Regions from separate parts of the Psychrobacillus sp. FSL H8-0487 genome, predicted to be linked through region 3. Evidence: riboswitches for the same ligand, from Rfam matches in the RefSeq annotation. Region 3 holds a riboswitch; each other region holds the start of a gene.
The links. Region 3 has a riboswitch for cobalamin ahead of MHI47_RS01080 (ribonucleoside-diphosphate reductase subunit alpha). Riboswitches for the same ligand answer to the same signal wherever they lie in the genome.
Positions count from the first base shown of each region.

Region 1 (7,078 bases), 3.3 Mb from region 3:
AGTACTCTTTATCAAAAATGGAACAAATACGCCCCCTACTATAGCAACAATACCGATCCCTTGCGAGCGGTATTTAAAAGTAAGAAATACCCCTAATATTATCCACATAAGATTGAGAATAAAAGCTATGGTTGGTCCAGATATATCATATAGTTGATGCATTGCAAAAGTGGTCAACATTAGGATCGGAATAGACCCACCAAGAAGCATATGCCCTAAATTCTTGCGACCTTTATTAATTTGCCATATACCTAACACGATTAATGCAAAACCAACAATGTACCCAATAATTACTTTTACGATTGGTTGTAAAAAGCCATAATCCGACACTGCTTTGAATCCCCAAATTACTCCCATTATAAATACGATAATAAATAAAGGGGGAAGTATTTTCTGAAAGATTAACACATCCCATTCCACAGGTTCCTTCGCTTGTTCTTGTTGTTGAATGACAGGTCGATGAGGTGGTGAGGTAGATGGTTTAATATGTATTTGGTCTTCTAAAAATAGAATCCGTTTCTCTAACTCCTCTATTCTCTTTTCAAGAAGTTCGCTCTTCTCCATTCAATCCCTCCTTTTTGAATAATATGTTCTACTCATACTATTAGACAAACATTCAAAATATCCTTTAAACAAAAACCCACTCTTCCATACCTCTTCTTTGTCTTCTTTCATATATAATATAAAATAACTTAATCTTTATAGGATGGTGAGAAAAAATGAGAGATCGTGGAGCAACTATCATTATTGAAAACGGACGAGTAGCACTCATTAAGCGCACGAAACCTCATATGACTTATTATGTATTTCCTGGTGGGGGATTAGAAAAAGGCGAAACTCCAGAGCAAGCAGCGATCCGGGAAACATTTGAAGAAATTGGGGTACATGTAAGAATCCAGCGCCCCTTTAAAATTATTGAACAAAGCGGCACTCAACATTTTTTCCTAGCAGATATAATTGGAGGGAAATTTGGACCAGGTATTGGAGAAGAGTATACGGATCCTTCTCCTCATAGGGGTGGCTATGAACCAATATGGTTGGATGTTAAAGAGCTTTCCTCTTTGGATGTTCGTCCTAAAGAAATTATCGAGCTAATTACAGAAGAATAGGCAGTCCCATAAAAGCACAAAATGACAGGATTGCCTCTATGTATTCCACTAAGATACATATAAGGAGTGAAGTCAATGGGGTGGGTAGAGTCGATTCAACAGGCCATAAGCTATATAGAGGATCATTTACTAGAGGATTTATCTATGGAACAAATTGCTAAGGAAGCTAATTCTTCTGCTTTTCATTTTCAACGGACGTTTTCCATCTTAACGGATATGTCCCTAGGAGACTATATTCGAAGAAGACGACTAACTTTAGCTGCACAAGAACTGCTTAATACGGACAATAAAATAATTGACGTCTCCTACAAATACGGCTACGACACTCCTGAATCATTCACAAAAGCGTTCCGTAAACAACACGGAATTACGCCTAGTGAAGCAAGAAAAAATATAGGGAAAATAAATTCCTATAACCGCTTGATCATTCAGGTAAATTTAAAGGGGGCAGAACCAATGAAGTATAAAATTGTCGAAAAAGAAAGCTTTCAAGCTGTTGGAGTGAAAAGAAAATATAACTGTAAGAATGGAGAAAATACACAGGGTATTCCTTTGTTTTGGAATGATGTACATGCAGATGGAACAAATGATTTATTATTTCAATTAAACAACGGAGACATTGAGGGTGTACTCGGTGTTTGTGTTGCAGACGCAGCTTATCGAGAGAATAGCTTAATTGATTATTGGATTGCAACAGATTATGCAGGTGAAGTACCGGAAAACTTATCAGCTATTACAATCCCTGCTTCTAAATGGGTTGTATTTGAGGTGCACGGTCCGATGCCAGATGCTATGCAAAATACCTGGAAACAAATATATGCGGAGTGGTTCCCCTCTAATCCATATGAACCCGCAGGGACACCGGAGCTAGAAGTGTATTCCGATGATGATCCTTCTAGCGAAAACTGCTATTCAGAAATTTGGATACCGATTAAATAATAGGAACGATCTGCAGAGCACAAGTACTACTTAGTGAGTCATGTAGCAGTATACTTTTTTCAATATAAAACCCAAAAAGCCTCATCCTAAATTAGGACGAGGCTTTAAGTTTATTGAAATAATTCAGGATACACTGTTTTAGCAATCAATTCTACTGCTTCACCAATACGAGGCCCTGGTCGAGAAATAACGTCACCATCTACTAAAAAGACTGAATCGTTTTGTACGGCTTGTATTTTGTCCCACCCTGCACGAGATTTAATCTCTCCAGGTGCATCATCTAAATAATTTGCAGTTGTTAAAATAATTTCTGGGTTTTTGACCGTAACATCTTCCTCTGACACACTGATCCAACCTTCTTGATCGCTAAATACATTGTCGACCGATGCTGCTGCTAAAATTTCTTGTTGGAATGTTTTACTACCAGTTGTATAAATATCTGGAGATGGGCTAATTTCATAATATACCTTTTTTAATGGGGTAGCAGATTTTACTCTTTCTTGAACTCCTTGAATAGTATCCTGAATAGAAGAAATAACTTCTTGCCCTTTTTCTTCAATGCCCATTACGGTAGCCAACTGCTCGATATCTCCGTATACATCTTCAAAAGAAGTTGCAGACTCAATTACAAAGACTTTTAATCCGGTATCTTCCAGAAGTTGCAATGCTTCTTCTTGGCCAATTGTATACGCTATTACTACATCTGGGTTCAGTTCTGTAATTCTTTCCGCATTAAATGCAACTGAATCAGATACTCGCTCTATTTCGAGTGCTTCTGCAGGATATGTATCATAATCTGTTGCTCCTACAATTTTATCGCCTACACCTAAAGCAAAAAGAATCTCTGTATTGCTCGGTTGAAGAGAAACAATCGTTTCGGGTACTTCTTCAAATGTAATTTCATTTCCTACATCATCAGTTACTGTGTACTCTTTTACTTCTTCTACTACTTCCTCTTGTTTTTCCACAGTTGTCTTCTCTTCCGCAGAACACCCTACAAGCAAGAATGAAAATAGCAGCACCGACAACCAATTAAATAAATAATCTTTCTTCATAGTATTATTCCTCCAGTTGTTTCTTTTTTCTCATTGGATATGATTTACTGACAAATTGAATTTCTTCCACTCCATGATGTTTGTTCACATAAACTGCCATCGCAAACAACACATTTGCTAATAACTGTGCATAGTCAAACAAAATCTCAGGAATTTCTCTTTCTAACGAAACTTTATGAAGAGCTCTAACTGACTTTTTTGCTTCACTTCTACAAACATGTAATTCACAAGCTGCAGTCGTACCCTGTGGTAGTACAAATATATCTACTCTACCCTTTACTTCCTCTACATAGAAATCGTACATATTACTTAGAATTTGTAAATCGCCTTCTGTAATGGCAATCTTCCCTCGAACAGACCCGTTTAAATGGTATGCCATTGGTGCCAAATACATCAGATCCTCGTAAATCTTTGGTATATCCTTTGTCAAAGAAGCTGCTAATCCAATACGAGTAGTCAACGAATCTGTACGGATTTCAAAATCTACAGTAGAAGGTGTTTCACGCATGAACGGATAGCAAATATAGCGAATATCTTTTTTCATTACTTCTCCTCATTTCCTTTTATTGGTGAATTTTCAAGCATATAACACTTTGTTAGTTAACAGCACAAAAAAAACGCCACCCAAATAAGGGCGGCGTGATACCTATTTAACGATAAAAAAACAGAAAAATAGAAACGTGCCGTACAATCCCTTAACTTCCGAAGAGTATCTATACGTTCAAGAAAAGGCTGGTCTCCTGGCTTATGCATCAATTTACTCTAAGAACCTTCCCATTGACTAGTCAACAGTGGTATTTTTCTTATTTCATCAGCATTTACAGTTGCGGAAACAGCTTCGGATTTTAACCGAATTCCCAAATTAAGCTAACAAGTTAGCACCTTTTCCCTGCGAAAATTATTCACTTACAATTAGTTTACCATAGCCATCTCCCTAGCAGGCACAATAATTTTCACGCATGTAAACTCACCAGTTTTGTGCTAATGTCAGTATATGAAAAAACTTATCCCGCTTTTAATATTACTTGTTATTGTATTTTTGGCATCAGGGCAGCCAGCTGAACAGCAATCTATGCAAGATGTCTTAAAAGCATGGCTTCCTAACAAACCATTAGAATCTTTTCTTCGTATTTTTCAAGTTCCATACTGGGGCATTCTCGTTTCTGTGGAAGAGCGTGGCTACTATGCTTTTGTAGAATTTTTGATAAGAAAAGGTACCCATTTTGTTTATTTTGGAATCATTGCTTTAGCCATTTATATTGCGTTACCTCCATTTAAGTATCGTAAAATTACAACAGTTGTGATCACTATGCTTCTTGCTGTTGCCGATGAATTTCGACAATCTTTCACAAGTGGTCGTACAGCTTCTCTTCAAGATGTCTTGTTGGATACAACTGGGGCTATTACTGCGCTATTATTAATGTCATTTTTTCAATGGTTCCAACAAAAAAACGTTGACCGATAAAGAGTCAACGTTTTTCACTTGTAAGTACAGTGTTGTCTTCAGGTAATGGATATTTCAAAGCATTTTTCTTCATTTTTTGCTGTGCAGCCTCTATTAAATCAATTCCGAGCACATCAGCAAATTGCAAAAGATAAATAAATACATCTGCTACTTCGTCAGCAATTGCCTGCTTGTCTTTTTTTATCGCATCCTCTGCAGTAACCCATTGGAAATGCTCTAATAACTCACTTGCTTCTAATGATACTGAAATAGCTAGACTACGAGCATCGTGATTTCCTCCCCAACCTCGTTCGTCCCGGAATCTCTTTATTTCTTCTGTTAACTCTTTCATTTTATTCTCCTATTCTTGCTGTGAATGCGTATGTGTTCAGTGATGTGTATTTGTTTTGACTTCTTGCTTCCTCTAATAGATGCATTTCTGATTGTATTAAAGCTTTATATTTGATAGGTAAATGGTCGGCAGCTTCGATTAATTCTTTATAATCTGTTAATGTATATTCTATTTCCCATTTGCCATCTTGAAGATGAGTAGAGTCGATAATTTTTTCCGTTGTAATTTCGAAACCAGCTTTTTCCGCAATTTGTTGAATGTCCTTAGGTGTAAATAACGTTCGAACATTAACTAAACTATTTTCTACAAAGCACTCATATTGAGCTTGGATGAGTACTGACAAGAAGTGTGGAAGCTGCTCATTAGTTTGAACTCTCGTGTCCCACTCGGCAAAGCATAATACGTTTGTCCATTTTTTGATTTTCTTTAACATTCCCAGGAATTCTTCGGGTGATTTTAAGTACCAAGAACAATGAGACAGCACAATATAATCAAAATATTTTTCAGGGAAATCCACTTCTTCTTGAAGGATATCCAATTCAAAATTTACCTTAATCCGATTTCCTAGGGGCGAGTTCTTTAAGAAGGCCATTGAATTACCTAAAGTAACTGGGCTGCCATAGTCCGGTGAAGCTATATCGATTCCATGAACAAATCCTGTCTCTCCAACTGTATAAGCCAAAACTGCTGTCGTATCTCCTTGTCCACAGCCAATTTCTAGCACTTTGCTACCTTCTTTAATATTCCAAAAGTCTACTAGCTTTAGTCGATGCTCTGTCTGTACCTTCTGAATGGTCGAATCAAATTCGTTTATTGGCATACATTTTACAATTTCTTCGATGATGTGAGAATTAATTTCGTTTCCTCCTTCCGCTCAATTCAATATTAGTGACATATGATGTTCACCGTAATAAGTATCCCCAACCTTTAATGCCATGTCTTCTGTCCCAAATACTTTAAAGCCTAGTTGAAGATACAGATTCTTTGCCGCCTCATTACTTGTTACTACTGAGAGGTTTATCTTTTCAATTTCACCACTCTCTCTCGCTTGTTCAATGGCCAATCTCATTAGTGCTTTGCCTGTCCCTTGCCCCCTGCCGATTGGACTGACATACATAGCGAAAATATTTGCACGATGTTTCATTTTTAAGTTACTCTCCTGTGCAAGAGTGACCATTCCTACTAATTTAGATTGATCGAACGCCCCAAATGTATAATTTCCCTTTACGCTTAAATTCCCCTTTACTTGTTCAATTGGATTGTCTCGCTGCATTGCCTCTTCATAGCTCGCACCAAAGGCTTCTGGGCTTGTTTTCAATGCTTCTAATCTTAACTCCCAATAAGCACTCGCGTCTTTTGCTACTAGTTGTCTTAACTCCATTCTCATACCTCCAAGCAATATCTATCATTATATAATTCATGAACTTGTATAACTCTTTACAGTAGAAGGTCCCACTTCATAATTCACTTTCCTACGTAATTATGTTCAAAATATGTACTAGATTCCGAAATATCGACAAAACATGACATATAACACTATTGCTAATATAATGTCTAATGTAAATTAGCACTAATAAGATTGCACAAAAAGGAGTTCTACATTATGAAGAAAAAAGTTGCTTGGATTACTGATACTGCCGCTTTATTAGATTCAACTTTCATTGAAAAACATAATATATATGTCCTTCCCTTAAATATCGTATTTGAAGATGGTGCTTTTAAAGAAACAATTGATATGACTCACGACGAATTTTATGACAAGTTACGCACAGCAAAAATTCATCCAAAAACTTCTCAACCTCCAATTGGAGAGATGGTGCAATTATATGAAGATTTAAAAGCAAAAGGATACGACTGTGCCGTTGCAGTACACACATCCAGTGAATTATCAGGAACCTATAATACCTCACAAACTGCTTCAAAAATAGCAAATTTTAAAGTGTATTCAATTGACTCTAAAATAGGATCTTATCCAATGGTCAAAATGTTAGAAGTCGGCAAGCATATGATAGAAGCAAATCATGACATAGAGGAAGTAGTTACTCACATTGAAAATATGACAAATAACTCCGAGTTATCCTTTATTCCATCTAGTTTAACGCAACTTCATAAAAGCGGTCGTGTTTCAGGTACCCAAGCTTTTCTAAGTAATCTTCTAAATATAAAAGTAGTCATTTCT
Region 1 covers NZ_JBBOZA010000001.1:3,521,237-3,528,314, forward strand. Annotated here, with positions in the region: gene MHI47_RS17935 (DUF2339 domain-containing protein) at 1-564, opposite strand, end outside; gene MHI47_RS17940 (NUDIX hydrolase) at 720-1,109, shown strand; gene MHI47_RS17945 (AraC family transcriptional regulator) at 1,185-2,048, shown strand; gene MHI47_RS17950 (ABC transporter substrate-binding protein) at 2,159-3,103, opposite strand; gene MHI47_RS17955 (hypothetical protein) at 3,108-3,647, opposite strand; cobalamin riboswitch at 3,817-4,004, opposite strand; gene MHI47_RS17960 (VanZ family protein) at 4,098-4,568, shown strand; gene MHI47_RS17965 (nucleotide pyrophosphohydrolase) at 4,573-4,899, opposite strand; gene MHI47_RS17970 (class I SAM-dependent methyltransferase) at 4,901-5,719, opposite strand; gene MHI47_RS17975 (GNAT family N-acetyltransferase) at 5,774-6,280, opposite strand; gene MHI47_RS17980 (DegV family protein) at 6,503-7,078, shown strand, end outside.
Region 1: another riboswitch for cobalamin. It lies ahead of MHI47_RS17955 (hypothetical protein); the one in region 3 lies ahead of MHI47_RS01080 (ribonucleoside-diphosphate reductase subunit alpha).

Region 2 (7,078 bases), 390 kb from region 3:
TAATGATATAGCCCGTCAATCGACTCGGTATATAGTTTGCAATATCATCTAACTTTGCAGCAGCATATCCGAATTCGGAGTACTTTTCATTTTTATAACCGACCATTGAATCGAGCGTATTGATCGCTTTATATAACCAAAGTCCTGGAGCACCGGCAAATACGAAGGCGTAAAAAAGCGGTGCGGTTATACCGTCACTAATATTTTCCGAAACTGTTTCCACGACGCCCCGTGTAATTTCTTGTTCGTTTAACTTCTCTGTATCTCGACCAACAATCCAGGAAAGTTTTTGTCTTGCTGACGGTAAATCTTTTGCTACCAGTGGTTTATACACATCCATTGCGGCTACCTTTAAACTCTTCTGGGCAAGCCCTGATGCGATTAGAATACTTTCCACTGCAATTCCGACCCATATATGAACGGAATAGGCACCTATTAGAATAGCTAAAGTGGCGAAGAAGGTAATGCCAACGACTATAATAACGAGTAAAACTCCTTTTGCTTTGCGAGCTCTTCCTTTATTCAACCAGCCTGTCAGTTTCGTGATGAGCTTTCCAATGAACTTTACGGGATGTGGCCAACTTGGTGGATCTCCAATTATTCGGTCTAGTATCAAACCAATTGCTATAGCTATAATATGCGGACCCATTATGATTCCCAACCTTTTGCTTTTTTGTAAACTTGAATAGCTTCCACAGTGCATTCATACACACCAAGTCCAATTTTCTTACCTATTTCAGTAATTGGTCCTGCATAAGGAATATGCGTCCCTTTTTGTGTTGCTGCTATTAACACACTATCCGTTGATGTTCCAGTGGCAATCGTTCCCGTTCGCGGATCCTTCACTTGCTCAAATGCGAGAGCTTTTGTTTTCGCTTCGGTGGCTGTAATAACAGATTGTATAAAAGCTTCGTCCGAAAGTTCCCCATTTACAATTACCCATGTATTAATCGTTCCTATTGCTGGAAGCATCTCTACTTCATATGCTCTAGAAATGTCCACGGCATTCCCTACTCCCGCAGTCACCATAATGATAATATTACCAAAAGGTGTCTTATACTCTTTGATGACGGCATCCGTTGTCCTTACCGCAGTCATCATTCCTACTGTATCAGCTTCAGAAAATCCGTTATTCGCCAAGTAGACGAGCATTTCTTCTTGTACATTATCACAAGCATAACTAGCATCTACTCTTCTATTGACGAAGTTTTTATACCAGCCACTTCCTGCATTAATGACCGCAGAAGACCATGTCTTCAATTGTATTTCTGCTTGAAAAAGGACATAATCTTCCGTTACTTTGAAGTTTTCAGCGTTGATAATCCGCTCCTTATAACGTTCCATTACGTCTGGCAAAATGGTCACTTGAGGTTTTGGACGCTCTGGATGTGAAGTAGTACTTACTCGTGCTTCATAAACTGCTTCCACTAGACTTTTCTTTACTACTTCCTGTGGTTCCCCGATTACTTTTATCTGCCCCTGATCCATCAGTAAGAGGCGATCACAGTATAAAGAGGCAAGATTTATATCATGAAAAATACTAATAACCGTAATTTCATTTTCTATCGTTTGTGTTTTTATAGTATCGAGTAACTGTTTTTGATGGGCAATATCTAGATGATTGGTAGGTTCATCCAGCAGGAGTATAGGTGCTTGCTGTGCAAGGGCCTGAGCTACAAATACTCGTTGTTGTTCCCCTCCTGACAGCAGTTCCAACAGCTGATGCTCATATCTTTGGATGGCCGTTAGCTTCATCGCAGCTTGAACCGCCGCTTCATCCTCGTTAGACCAACTAGAAAACCAGCCGCTTTGGTGGGGGTAACGTCCGAGTGAAACAGTATCCCGAACCGTATGAGAAAAAGCCTGACTATGTAATTGTGGAAGTACTGCCATTTTTTTTGCGAGCTCTTTAGAAGCAAAGGATTGAAGTGTTTTATCTTCAATAAGGACTTCTCCTGATTTCATTGGTAAAATGCCACTTATCAATTTTAGTAAGGTAGATTTACCACTTCCGTTCGGTCCTAATATGCCTAGCATTTCTCCCTTTTTCACTTGAAAGGAGACGTTTTGGACAACTAGCTTTTCGTCGTAACCACCTGAAACATTTTTTATCTCTAGCATGGTGTTAAACGCCTCCTTTTTTACGTTGTTTAAAGAATATAAATGCAAACACAGGTGCTCCGATAAATGCTGTAATAACACCAATTGGTAACTCAGTCGGTGAAATAATCGTACGAGATACCAGATCACAGATGATTAAAAGCGAAGCCCCGTTTATAAAGCTCAATGGTAATACATGGCGATTATCCGAGCCAAATAAAAGCCTAGTCATATGTGGCACAACTAGTCCTACAAAGCCAATCGTCCCTGACACAGAAACGGCCGTACCAGTTAGCATAGACCCACCAATAAGTATCATCATTTTGCGCTTTTTCACATCTACTCCTAAGTGCTTGGCACGTTCTTCCCCAAACAGCATGGCATTAAGCTCTCTTCTGTTTATCCACAATAAAAACGTTCCGATAATAACAAAAGGTAAGGCCATCTGCACAAAGCTCCAGCCTCGCATCGACACACTGCCGAGCAACCACCCAATAATTTGACGCAACTCTTCACCAGTTAAAGCAATCATTAACGAAATTACAGATCCCAAAAAGGAACTAAAAATAATTCCTGTTAAAATAATCGTCTCCATTTTCATCCCACGATCTACTAGCTTGGCGAATGAAATAACTAATAGCATTGTCACTAACGCACCAACCATACTAAAGACAGGTAATGTAAATATCCCTAAAAACGGTATGGAAATCCCGAAAAAGAGCGTAGCCACAGCACCGACCGAGGCACCGGACGACACTCCTAATGTATAGGGGTCAGCAAGCGGGTTTTTAAGCAAACTTTGAAATGCAGCACCAGCAATCGCCAAAGATGCACCTACTAAACCAGCTAGTACCACTCGCGGCATACGAATCTTCCAAACGATATTGGTCGCTATCGCATCGGCCCCCGTATCCCATAACGTTTGGATCGGCACCTTCACAGAACCGACCGATACACCAAGCCAAATTGCTAACAAAAGCACAAAAATGGACATGATGTAACCGATCATTGATTTACTCACTAAAAGCCTCCGGATAGATTGCTTTCGCAACTTCTTCTAATCCTTCCACTAAACGTGGACCTTGTCTGCTCGTCGTGTCTTCATTTACTTGTATCACTGCATCATTTTGAATAGCAGTAACTGTATCAAATCCATCACGTTGTTTCACTTGTTCTACAATACCTTCTACGTAATCGTATGTGATAAGCATTACATCTGGGTTACGACTTACAATTTCTTCGGGATCAATTTTTACCCAACCTTCTTGATCCTCCATAATATTTGTAGCATTCAACATATTTAATATCTCTTGCATGAACGTTCCATTCCCTGTTGTATAAATTTCTGGAACATCCGAAGTTTCAACAAATACAGTTTTCTTCGATTCTACTTTTTGTACTTTTTGTTGGATATCTTCTACTTTTACTTTCATGTCTTCTACAATTTTTTGGGCTTCTTTAAGTTTCCCAGTAGCTCGACCCATTTCTTCAATAGTTGTATATGTTTCATCAAAATCCTTAGCGTCACTCACCACATACACCAAAATATTCGAATCACGTAGTTGTTGCAGTCCAGCTTCCGCCATTCCTACAATCGATTCATGCGCAAACACAATGTCCGGATCTAACGAAAGGATTTTTTCCACATTGAACTCCATGCCACCGATTTTTTCTTTCTCTAATGCCTCTTCTGGATAGCTTTCAAAATCGTTTACCCCTATAATTTCCTCATTCAACCCAAGTGCAAATAAGATCTCTGTATTACTAGGAATCATGGAGATGATTTTCTCCGGAGCTGCCTCTAACGTAACTTCTTCTCCAACGGCATCCGTCAATGTCATTGGGAATTCTATATTTTCACTGGCCGACTGCTCCGTCTCAGTACTTTCTACCTTTTTCGTTTCTTCCTGTGCGCATCCAACTAATAAAAGTACCGCCATTACAGCGATTAACCATCGTTTTTTCATTTTACATTCCTCCTAATTTAGACAATAAAAAATCTCCCATCCTATGATGAGAGATAGATAGGTATAAACCTGCGCGAAGTCACAACGAGCCAGATCTACACCAAACCTATCCTCGTAGGTAACGGGTGCAAAGCATATAGGCAGGTTTTCTGACTCGTGATATGTTCTATCACTTACAGTGGCGGGACCGTGCTGGACTTTAACCAGCTTCCCTTTTAACTCCAGCAATCCATTGCGAGAGCACCTCTATGCATTAAATTATTCATATTGCTTTGCCTTCATTATACCTTATTTTATACAACTGTCGACTTCGTTTTGAGTGAAGCGTTGTCTGACCTTTTTACTGGTGGATAGTGGGAGACTCTCTTTTACATGACGATGTTGCTCTCGTATAGATTGAAATCTCTCTCGTATAGATCATAAGCTCTCTCATATAGATGGGTCAATCTCGTATAGGACAGATACACTCTCGTGTAGGCTTCGATTACTCTCGTATAGATGCTCATCTCTCTCTTATAAGTGGTTACTTGCGTTCGATTGTTGTTTACTCACTCTCAGTCGACTTTTACTGGCGCTTAAGTTGGAAATACTACTTGCCGACGTGCCCTGTTTATTTGCTGTTGGAGGCTATGAGGATATTTTCTCCAAATTTACTCTCTTTATTCGAAGCAGAATTACAAAAACCCTCGACCGAAGTCGAGGGTTTTCTATTTACATTTGTTCTGGAGCAGATACACCTAGTAAACGTAAGGCATTTGCAATTGTTTCTCGCGCAGCAGTTACTAGTGCCAGACGAGCTTCTGTTTGAGGAAGATTATCCGCATTTAATACTTTGTCTGCGTTATAGAAGCTATGGAAAGTCGTTGCTAGTTCTTGGATATAGATTGCAATACGGTGAGGAGCACGAAGTTTTGCAGCATCTGCAACTATCTGTGGGAAGTCACCAATTTTTTTAAGTAAGTCTAATTCTTTTTCACTTTGCAATAACTCAAGTGAATCAGTCGATACTTTCATTCCTTGCGTTTCTGCTGATCGTAAAATCGAACAAATACGTGCGTGTGCATATTGAGCGTAAAATACTGGGTTTTCATTGGATTGAGAAACAGCTAAGTCTAAATCGAAATCCATATGTGAGTCACCTGAACGCATACCGAAGAAATAACGTACTGCATCCAGTCCTACTTCTTCTACAAGTTCACGCATGGTAACAGCTTTACCTGTACGTTTACTCATTTTCATTTTTTCGCCGTCTTTATATAATTGGACCATTTGAATAATCGATACTTCTAGTTTTTCACGCTCATATCCAAGTGCTTCAATGGCTGCTTTCATACGTGGAATGTAGCCATGGTGGTCTGCTCCCCAAATATTAATCAGTTGATCGAATCCACGAACTAACTTATCTTCATGGTACGCAATATCTGGTAATAAATAAGTGAAAGAACCATCACCTTTAATAAGCACGCGATCCTTATCATCTCCAAATGTCGTCGAACGGAACCATGTAGCTCCTTCTTCTTCAAAAATATGACCATTTGCACGTAACTTATCTAAAGCCACTTCAATTTTGCCGTTCTCATATAAAGAAGTTTCCGAGAACCAGTTATCAAAACCAACACGGAAATCAGCTAAGTCTTTTTGTAGTTTAGCAAGCTCTACTTTTAACCCATGTGCACGGAATACTTTGTAGCGTTCTTCATCTGACATAGAGACAAATTTATCGCCATGTTCTGCAACAAGAGCTGCAGCAATATCGATAATATCTTGCCCATGATAGCCACCTTCAGGCATTTCTTTGTCTAATCCTTGAGCTTGGAAATAACGAGCTTCAATTGAGATCGCTAAGTTATGAATTTGGTTTCCTGCGTCATTAATATAATATTCACGAGCAACATCAAATCCTGCAAAATCAAGAACGTTACTTAAAGAATCACCTACAGATGCCCCACGTGCATGTCCTAAATGTAAATCACCAGTTGGATTTGCAGAAACAAATTCTACTTGAATTTTCTCTCCAGCACCTGAAGTTGAGCGGCCGTAGTTTTCTTTTTCTGTTAAAGCAGCCTTCACTACATCTTGTAAGTAATCTTTACGAACAGTAATATTCATAAATCCAGGACCTGCAATATCCACTTTTTCCATCATTGTTCCAGACAATTCTAGGTTTTCTATGATTGCCTCCGCCACTTGACGAGGATTCTTTTTCGCAAGTTTTGTTAATTGCATCGCAATATTTGTTGCATAGTCTCCATTTACTTTGTCTCTTGGAGTTTCAAGTTGGATAGTTGGAATTTGCTCTTCCGTTACAAGTTCTGCTTTCACTATTGCCTGTTGTAATGCATCTTTAATGGTTTGTTGTAGCTTTTCTACTGCGTTCATTTATTCCGCCTCCGTATAAGTTAGTTCTAATGTATATGTACCGGCCACTTCTTCATTTATAATTAGCTCATATTTCACTTGAAAGCGTCCAACCTCAAAGTGTAAGTGCTTCGTATTTGTTGTAATAATCATTGTCCCATATTGAGTTTCATAGCTCCCAGTTTGGAACTCTCCACGTTCAAGAGGCAAACGCATTTTGACTCCACCACTTCGTAATATCAAGGCATTCTGCCCACTTAGTTTCACAGTCGTTCGAATAGTCTTTTCATTTTGAGATTCTTCATAAACTAAATAATTTTGTTCGCCTCTTAGTGTTAAAATGCCTTTTGTTTTTATGTTGATTGTTTCTTCTTGGACATTTGGATGACGAATTGTAGAAACTAATTGTACTTTTACTGTCTTTTGTACTGGTGTAGACATGCTTAACATCCTTTGTAGATATTTTATTTATGTCAGCTTCTCAGTTTGCAATAACTAGCGATAGGAAGCTTATTCACACTAACGTTGCATTTTACTATAACCTTCATATTATAGCTTAAATTTAACGTTTATGACAACCAATTGCATAAAAATGTATACCATATTTAGTCTGAAAGGCTATAATAGATTCAGATTATTAAGAAGGTGACTCT
Region 2 covers NZ_JBBOZA010000001.1:592,998-600,075, reverse strand. Annotated here, with positions in the region: gene cbiB (adenosylcobinamide-phosphate synthase CbiB) at 1-649, opposite strand, end outside; gene MHI47_RS02965 (adenosylcobinamide amidohydrolase) at 649-2,121, opposite strand; gene MHI47_RS02960 (FecCD family ABC transporter permease) at 2,126-3,109, opposite strand; gene MHI47_RS02955 (ABC transporter substrate-binding protein) at 3,114-4,067, opposite strand; cobalamin riboswitch at 4,190-4,330, opposite strand; gene argS (arginine--tRNA ligase) at 4,779-6,446, opposite strand; gene MHI47_RS02945 (DUF1934 domain-containing protein) at 6,447-6,866, opposite strand.
Region 2: another riboswitch for cobalamin. It lies ahead of MHI47_RS02955 (ABC transporter substrate-binding protein); the one in region 3 lies ahead of MHI47_RS01080 (ribonucleoside-diphosphate reductase subunit alpha).

Region 3 (7,078 bases):
TTGAGTAAAATTTCGTCTGTTCTCCCAAATTCAAATGCCTTATTTTGCTGATCAAGCGAAACGATGGAAGATAATACATACGAATAACTTTCATTATGCACCGCTTCTTGCTGTGCAATTACCGCCATGATTGATTGGACTGACGGGTCAGTTGCGTAAAGCGATAATAACAGTGCTGTACGTGTTTGAGGTGCATCCAATGTTGCAAGCAAGCCAATAATTTTCAAATAGGCATCCTGCTCCGACTGACTAAGGCTTGCAAACTGCTTTATATCATTGGACATATTGATCTCATCTGCCTGCCAGTAATTACCTAGCAAGCGCTTGTACATCTTATGCCAGTGTGGATACGCAATATCGTTCCAATTTAATATTCCACTTGACTGGCCGTTGAAAATTCCTGTCGATTTGTTCGGATTTCTAGGTTCTAATGTTTTTGCCTTCTGCATGTTCCAAAACTCCTTCTAACCATTTACTTACCAGCCTCTCCTGGCTGCCTCTCGGTGATTGCTCAATTTTCAAACCCGGATAATCACTGTTATAGAAACGAGCTAATTTGTTTACAGCATTACAAAACAAATCATCTCCACCAAACTGTGTGTCCCCAGTCCCAAAGATATAGACATTGTTAGGCTTGTCACCAACTTCTCTTGCAAAGTCCCTCATTTCCTCGGGCGTGCTTCCCTTATCCCAAGTAAAAGTTCCGAGAAAAATAAGGTTATATTCAAACAAATTTGGTACTGCTCCATAGCCAACACTATACATATCTATTTCAAAGTTGCCGGCTTCCAATTGCTTCTTCAATAGATCCGCTACTTCCTCGGTATTACCGCTATAGCTTAAATAGCAAATGATCGCTTTCATTAGCTTGAACAAGAGTCACAATCTACTAATTCAACTGAAGTGGAACGCACATAATAAGTTGTTTTCAACCCGCTATTCCATGCATCTAGATGTAAATCTAATAATTCTTTTGCTTTGATTGTGTTTTGCACATATAGGTTTAATGAAACTCCTTGGTCGATATGACGCCCGCGTGCAGCGTTTTGTTTAAGCGTCCAATGCTGATCGATGAAATACGCTGATTTGTAATACCATGTAGTCTCAGAATTCAAATCTGGTACAGTGACCGGAATTTTATAATCCTTCTTCTCTTCCGAGTATGACTTCTGGAATATAGGATCTATGCTTGCAGTACTTCCAGCTATGATCGATGTTGAAGAGTTCGGAGCAACTGCCATTAAATATCCGTTCCGTATCCCACTTTGACTTACTTGCTCACGTAATTCATTCCATGATTCGCTGTCGTATTGACGATTGTCAAAATAAACTCCTGTTTGCCAATCTGACCCTTCAAATAATGGATATGCTCCTTTTTCCTTCGCAAGTTCCGCAGAAGCTTTAATCGTTAAGTATGCAATTTTTTCATACAATGAATCCGCAAGCTCAACCGCTTCATCAGACTCCCAGCGAATACTCTTTAGTGCAAGTAAATGATGCCATCCAAATGTACCAAGTCCAATCCCTCTGTACCTAGAATTTGTACGTTCCGCCTGAGGAACTGGAATCATATTAAGATCAATCACATTGTCGAGCATCCGAACCTGAATTTTTATAAGCTTTTCTAATACATCTGCCGGAACTGCATTCCCTAAGTTTATAGACGACAGATTACATACGACAAAATCCCCTGGTTTACGACGAGTGACAATGATATCGTCTTCAATTTGAATCGACTCAAATGTAGTTGCACTTTGATTTTGGAAAATTTCCGTACAAAGATTACTACTATAAATCATCCCTGCATGCTTGTTAGGGTTGCTGCGATTGACTTCATCGCGGTAAAACATAAACGGTACTCCTGTCTCTAGCTGAGAACGCATAATTCGCTTCATCAAGTCAATAGCGGGAACAGTTTCACGAGACAAGCGATGATCGCTAACGCATTCCTCGTACTTTTGGCGGAATGATCCATCGCCACGTTTTTCATCATAAAAGTCCTCCAATGAGTAGCCTTTTAGCTGACGAACTTCATGAGGGTCAAATAAATGCCATTCCTCTCTAGCATCGACTTTCTCCATGAATAAATCGGGCAAACATACACCAGTAAAAATATCGTGCGCTCGTAGTCGTTCATCACCGTTATTTAAACGTAAATCTAAAAATGTAAATATATCTTTATGCCAAACATCTAAATACACAGCTACTGCCCCTTGGCGTTGCCCAAGCTGATCAACACTTACTGCTGTATTATTAAGTTGTTTAATCCAAGGAAGCACACCACTGGAAGCACCAACAAAACCTCTAATAGAAGATCCACGGCTACGCACTTTGCCCATATACACACCTATACCCCCGCCAAATTTGGATAGGGTTGCAACGTCCGTATTGCTATCGTAGATTCCTTGAAGGCTATCGTCTACCGTATCGATAAAGCAGCTAGAGAGCTGTCCATGAGGCTTACCTGCATTAGATAGTGTTGGTGTTGCTACTGTCATATATAGGTTGCTCATCGCCCAATAGGATTCTTTTACTTTCTCTAAGCGATTTTCTTGCTCATCCTTCATCAGTGTCATTGCAATAATAAGCCAACGTTCCTGAGGAAGTTCGACTATTGTTTTATCAAAGTCCTTCGCTACATAGCGATCCAATAGTGTTTTTAAACCGATATAAGTAAATAAATAATCTCTTTCCTGTACGAGGATTTCAGATAGCTGCTCTAGTTCTTGTAGTGAGTATGCTTGTTTAAGACGTTTATCGTAAATACCTTTATCACTTAACAGTTGAACATTACTAGCAAACTTTGTGTACACTGCATCCACAGTTGTGTTTCTTCTCTCAGCTACTTGTTCATACACCTGCGCTAAATGAACTCTTGCTGCTACAAAGGTCCAGTACGTTTCTTGTTCATCTAGAAAACTTAATGCTTCTAGTGACATTGACTTCGACCAAGCAGCTATTGTACCTTCCGGGTGTTTTTGCATCCATCTTTCATGTGTTTTTATAAGAGGAGTAATTTTTTCCTCCCCAAATTCTTTTGTTAGATTATGTAGGACTTCTTGTTTCGTTGTGTTTGAGATTATTGTCATTTGAATTCCTCCTATTTTTTAAACGGTTACAGTTATGTGGCACTTCCCTCCAAAACAAAAAAAGCGATGACACAGCCATCTTCGGCTGAGACATCGCTCAAAATTAAAAGTGTAGGATACAACAAGACATATCAATCATTCGAGATAGAGGCCTTCGCTCCCACCTCTCAACCCCCGAAGAAAGTGTTGCTTACCGATGAAAAGGCAGGTCTACTGGCTCGTGTTTCATCCTTCTGTTGTCCTTCCCACGATCACTCGCAGTGGCTATTCAACAGTCGTCCACACTTACAGTTGCGGGGACAGCTTCGGCATTTTACCGAATTCCCTTTTAAACCATAAAGGTACCTTTTCATCGTTAACATACTATATATTGTGTTTAGTTCATTTATATAATCTAACATATTGTGTTTAACTGAGCAACTCCTAATTCAAGCTGTCAATTCTCTAGGGTAACTAATACATCAAGTGATTCAGCGATTTTTAGCTAAAATCACTTGATATTATTTTTGCAAACATTACATTTGACCATTCAATCCACCCTCACTCTTTAGGGTGAAGAAATACCAGGATTTTACCATCCTGTGCTTCATTCGAATAGATTTCAGCTTCATTATCTGGAACTCCAATTTCCATAAGAGCATGTTTTAATCCTCCAGAACCAGAGTTGGCTCCTACTACTGCTCCTCCAATTGTTGTAATAATTGGACCTGCAGCCAACACAGCTCCAAACCCTGGGATTAATATAGTGGATAACCCTGCTATCACCCCTGCAATTCCAATTGCTCCTCCAGTTACAGCTCCAACAATTGCTCCATCCTTTGTGGAGGGTTTTAATTCCTGTGTGATTTCAGATGTTTCATTTATATTTTTAGCAATAACTGAAATTTCTTCGGTTGTATAGCCCTTCGCTTTTAAATCTTCCACAACTTCAGCCGCTTGTTGTTCATTTTCGTATACGCCAACAATATGATTCTTCATTAAAAATTACCTCCTGATTGCTTTTCCTATGTATTCTTTACCCGATCTTTAGTTCTTCTAGACACCTTAAAGCTTCAATCCCTATATAATTTAAGTGAACACGTTCACAATCTTTTATTTCAACATAAATATCCAGTAGTAGGGACAATCATTATCCAATATTCATCCTTTTCCCTTAACAAATTCTTTCTTTTAAAGAGAGACGTGCTTTTCTTATTTCACTAAGTAGTCCATATCAAATCCACTCAAAAAAAGCACTGCCAGAGGCAATGCTTTTTCCCTATTGTTTTGTCCCACTCACGAACTACTTAATAAAATTCGCCAACTTATTTAAAGAAATACGATAACTGCAAGAACCACTGCTAAAATAATGCGATAAATTGCGAACGGCATTAATTTAACACGTGAAATTAATTTCAAGAAGAACTTAATAGAAATAAGTGCAAAAACAAATGCACTAATAAATCCTACTATATAAAAACTCAAGTGGTTCATATCAATATCTTCCCAGTTTTTCAAAACAGATATCAAACTTGCTCCAGCCATAATCGGAACAGCCATGATGAATGTGAAGTCTGCTGCTGTTTTATGATTCATCCCGAATAATACACCACCAGAAATGGTAGCACCTGAACGTGAGAACCCCGGCCATAACGAAAGACATTGTACTAAACCTACTTTGAAAGCTTGTGCATATGTAATTTGATCTAGACTTACGATAGAAGGATTTTTCGGTCCAAATTTATCTGCAATAATCATTAAAATAGAACCCGCTATAAGACTAAATATTACGGTTTCTACACCAAATAAATTCTTATCGATAAAATCTTCTAATAGAACTCCCAATACTCCCGCTGGAATAATCCCAACAATAACATGAAGCAAGTTGAACTGTTTACTCGATTCTTCTGTATCAATTTTATACAAGCCGACTAAACTGAATAATCGCTTCCACATCACTACTACTACCGCTAAAATAGAACCCAATTGAACAACAATTTTAAATGTATTAGCAGAATATTTCCCTAAAAAATCTTCCGTCTTCAACCACATATCATCGACAATAATCATATGTCCCGTAGACGATACCGGTGCAAACTCTGTCATTCCTTCTACAAATCCAAGTATAAGTGCTTTTAATAACTCTAAAATTTCCATAAAATCTCCTTAATCTCGTTTTTTAAAGTACCAAATCAGAAATGCAATACCACAAATAGCTATAATGGTATATACAATATTGGAGTAAATATCCATATATCCAACAATTTCATCCCAGTTATCTCCAACCGCCGCTCCTACCGAGACTAATACTGTATTCCATATTAACGTTCCAAGTGTCGTAAATAGAAGAAATAATCCAAACTTCATATTCGACATCCCTGCAGGAATTGAAATAAGGCTTCTCACCAGTGGTATTAATCTTCCGAAAAAGACTGCCCAGACTCCATATTTATCAAACCAAGCGTCGGCTTTATGAATATCCTTAATCGTTAATCGTAGGAACTTACCATACTTCCCAACAATTTTCTCCAACCGCTCCACATCTAAAAGTAACCCGATACCATACAAGATAGTCGCACCAATGACAGAACCGGCCGTGGAAGCAATAATAATACCAAGCTTCGTCATGCTAGTCATCGTTGTCATATATCCTCCCAAGGTTAAAATCACTTCAGAAGGAATTGGCGGGAAAATATTTTCTGCTAAAATTAATAAAAATACTCCTAGATAACCAAACTGATTCATCCAGTCTGTAATCCATGCTTCCATTATACTTCCACATCCTCTAACTTAATGTTTATTGACCATAGCTCTGATTGACTACCTAACCTTATAGGTGGTCCCCAGAAGCCAAATCCAGAAGATACAATTGCATGTAAACTTCCCTTTTGCCTATACCCATAATCTAATTCAAAAATCCTTCTTGTAAATAAATGATTGGGCCACATTTGCCCAAGATGTGTATGACCGGACACATGAAAATCTACTTTTTCGTTCTCAGGTATTAATAAATTAGACGGTGTATGGTCCATTACAAACCATGGTAAATCCTTTTCTTCCGGAGCTAACTCAGATAATTGCTTTCTGTTTTTGTTCGTTATGTCTTCACGACCCGTCAAATAGAACGAATCTGCTACTAAAATAGTTTCATCTAATAACATGTGAACGTTGGATGCTTCCATCTCTTCTACTAATAGAGGAATTTTCTTTCCATAATATTCATGGTTTCCAAGCACCCCGTATATACCATACGTAGATTGTAGCTGTTTCATAACTTCGGACATACCTTTTTCCACAAACCAAATTGGATCATCATCGACTAAATCTCCTGCTAGCAACACTAAATCTGGCTTCTGAGCATTTGCTTTTTTCACAAAGCGAGTTAAATGTGCCTTATTGGATAATAAACCAAGGTGGAAATCAGATGCAACTACTACTTTAATAGAATCTGGTTTAGAGCCCTTTTTCGGCATTACGATAGAAAGCTCACGAACTACCGGTGTGTATGCGTTATATGTGCCAAATATTAAAACAAAGAGGAAAATCCCACAAACTAACCACCCTATTAAATTTAGATGTGTTGGGAAAATCCACAAAAGTATGGTCGCAATTGGGAAAAGAATAATCCCATACTGCATGACAACAAACCAGTAGGACCCTATTATACTAAAGAGTCGCAGCTTATGACTGATTCTCCCAATGAAAAATCCAAAAGCAAGTATTCCCCAGACAAAACTAAATAACCAAGTATTTATAGGAAGATAAAGATCTAACCACTTGGCAACTCCCCAGCCAAAGTAAAATACGATTGCAGAATATAAGAGGATTACTACTGCTGCTCCAGCGATTCTTTTCATGTATCATTTCTCCAATGTATGTATTTTTCACTTAACAAAGTATCGGATAACGAGTAGATTCCTGACTACTTTTTCATAAGTATAGCAGAAAATGTCTTAGTACCCCTAAGGCTCAAGACCGATAAGAAAATCAATTCTAAGCCCGTTTGGATT
Region 3 covers NZ_JBBOZA010000001.1:202,589-209,666, reverse strand. Annotated here, with positions in the region: gene MHI47_RS01090 (ribonucleotide-diphosphate reductase subunit beta) at 1-449, opposite strand, end outside; gene MHI47_RS01085 (flavodoxin) at 421-864, opposite strand; gene MHI47_RS01080 (ribonucleoside-diphosphate reductase subunit alpha) at 864-3,089, opposite strand; cobalamin riboswitch at 3,276-3,453, opposite strand; gene MHI47_RS01075 (general stress protein) at 3,630-4,067, opposite strand; gene MHI47_RS01070 (undecaprenyl-diphosphate phosphatase) at 4,398-5,225, opposite strand; gene MHI47_RS01065 (DedA family protein) at 5,235-5,837, opposite strand; gene MHI47_RS01060 (metallophosphoesterase) at 5,837-6,925, opposite strand.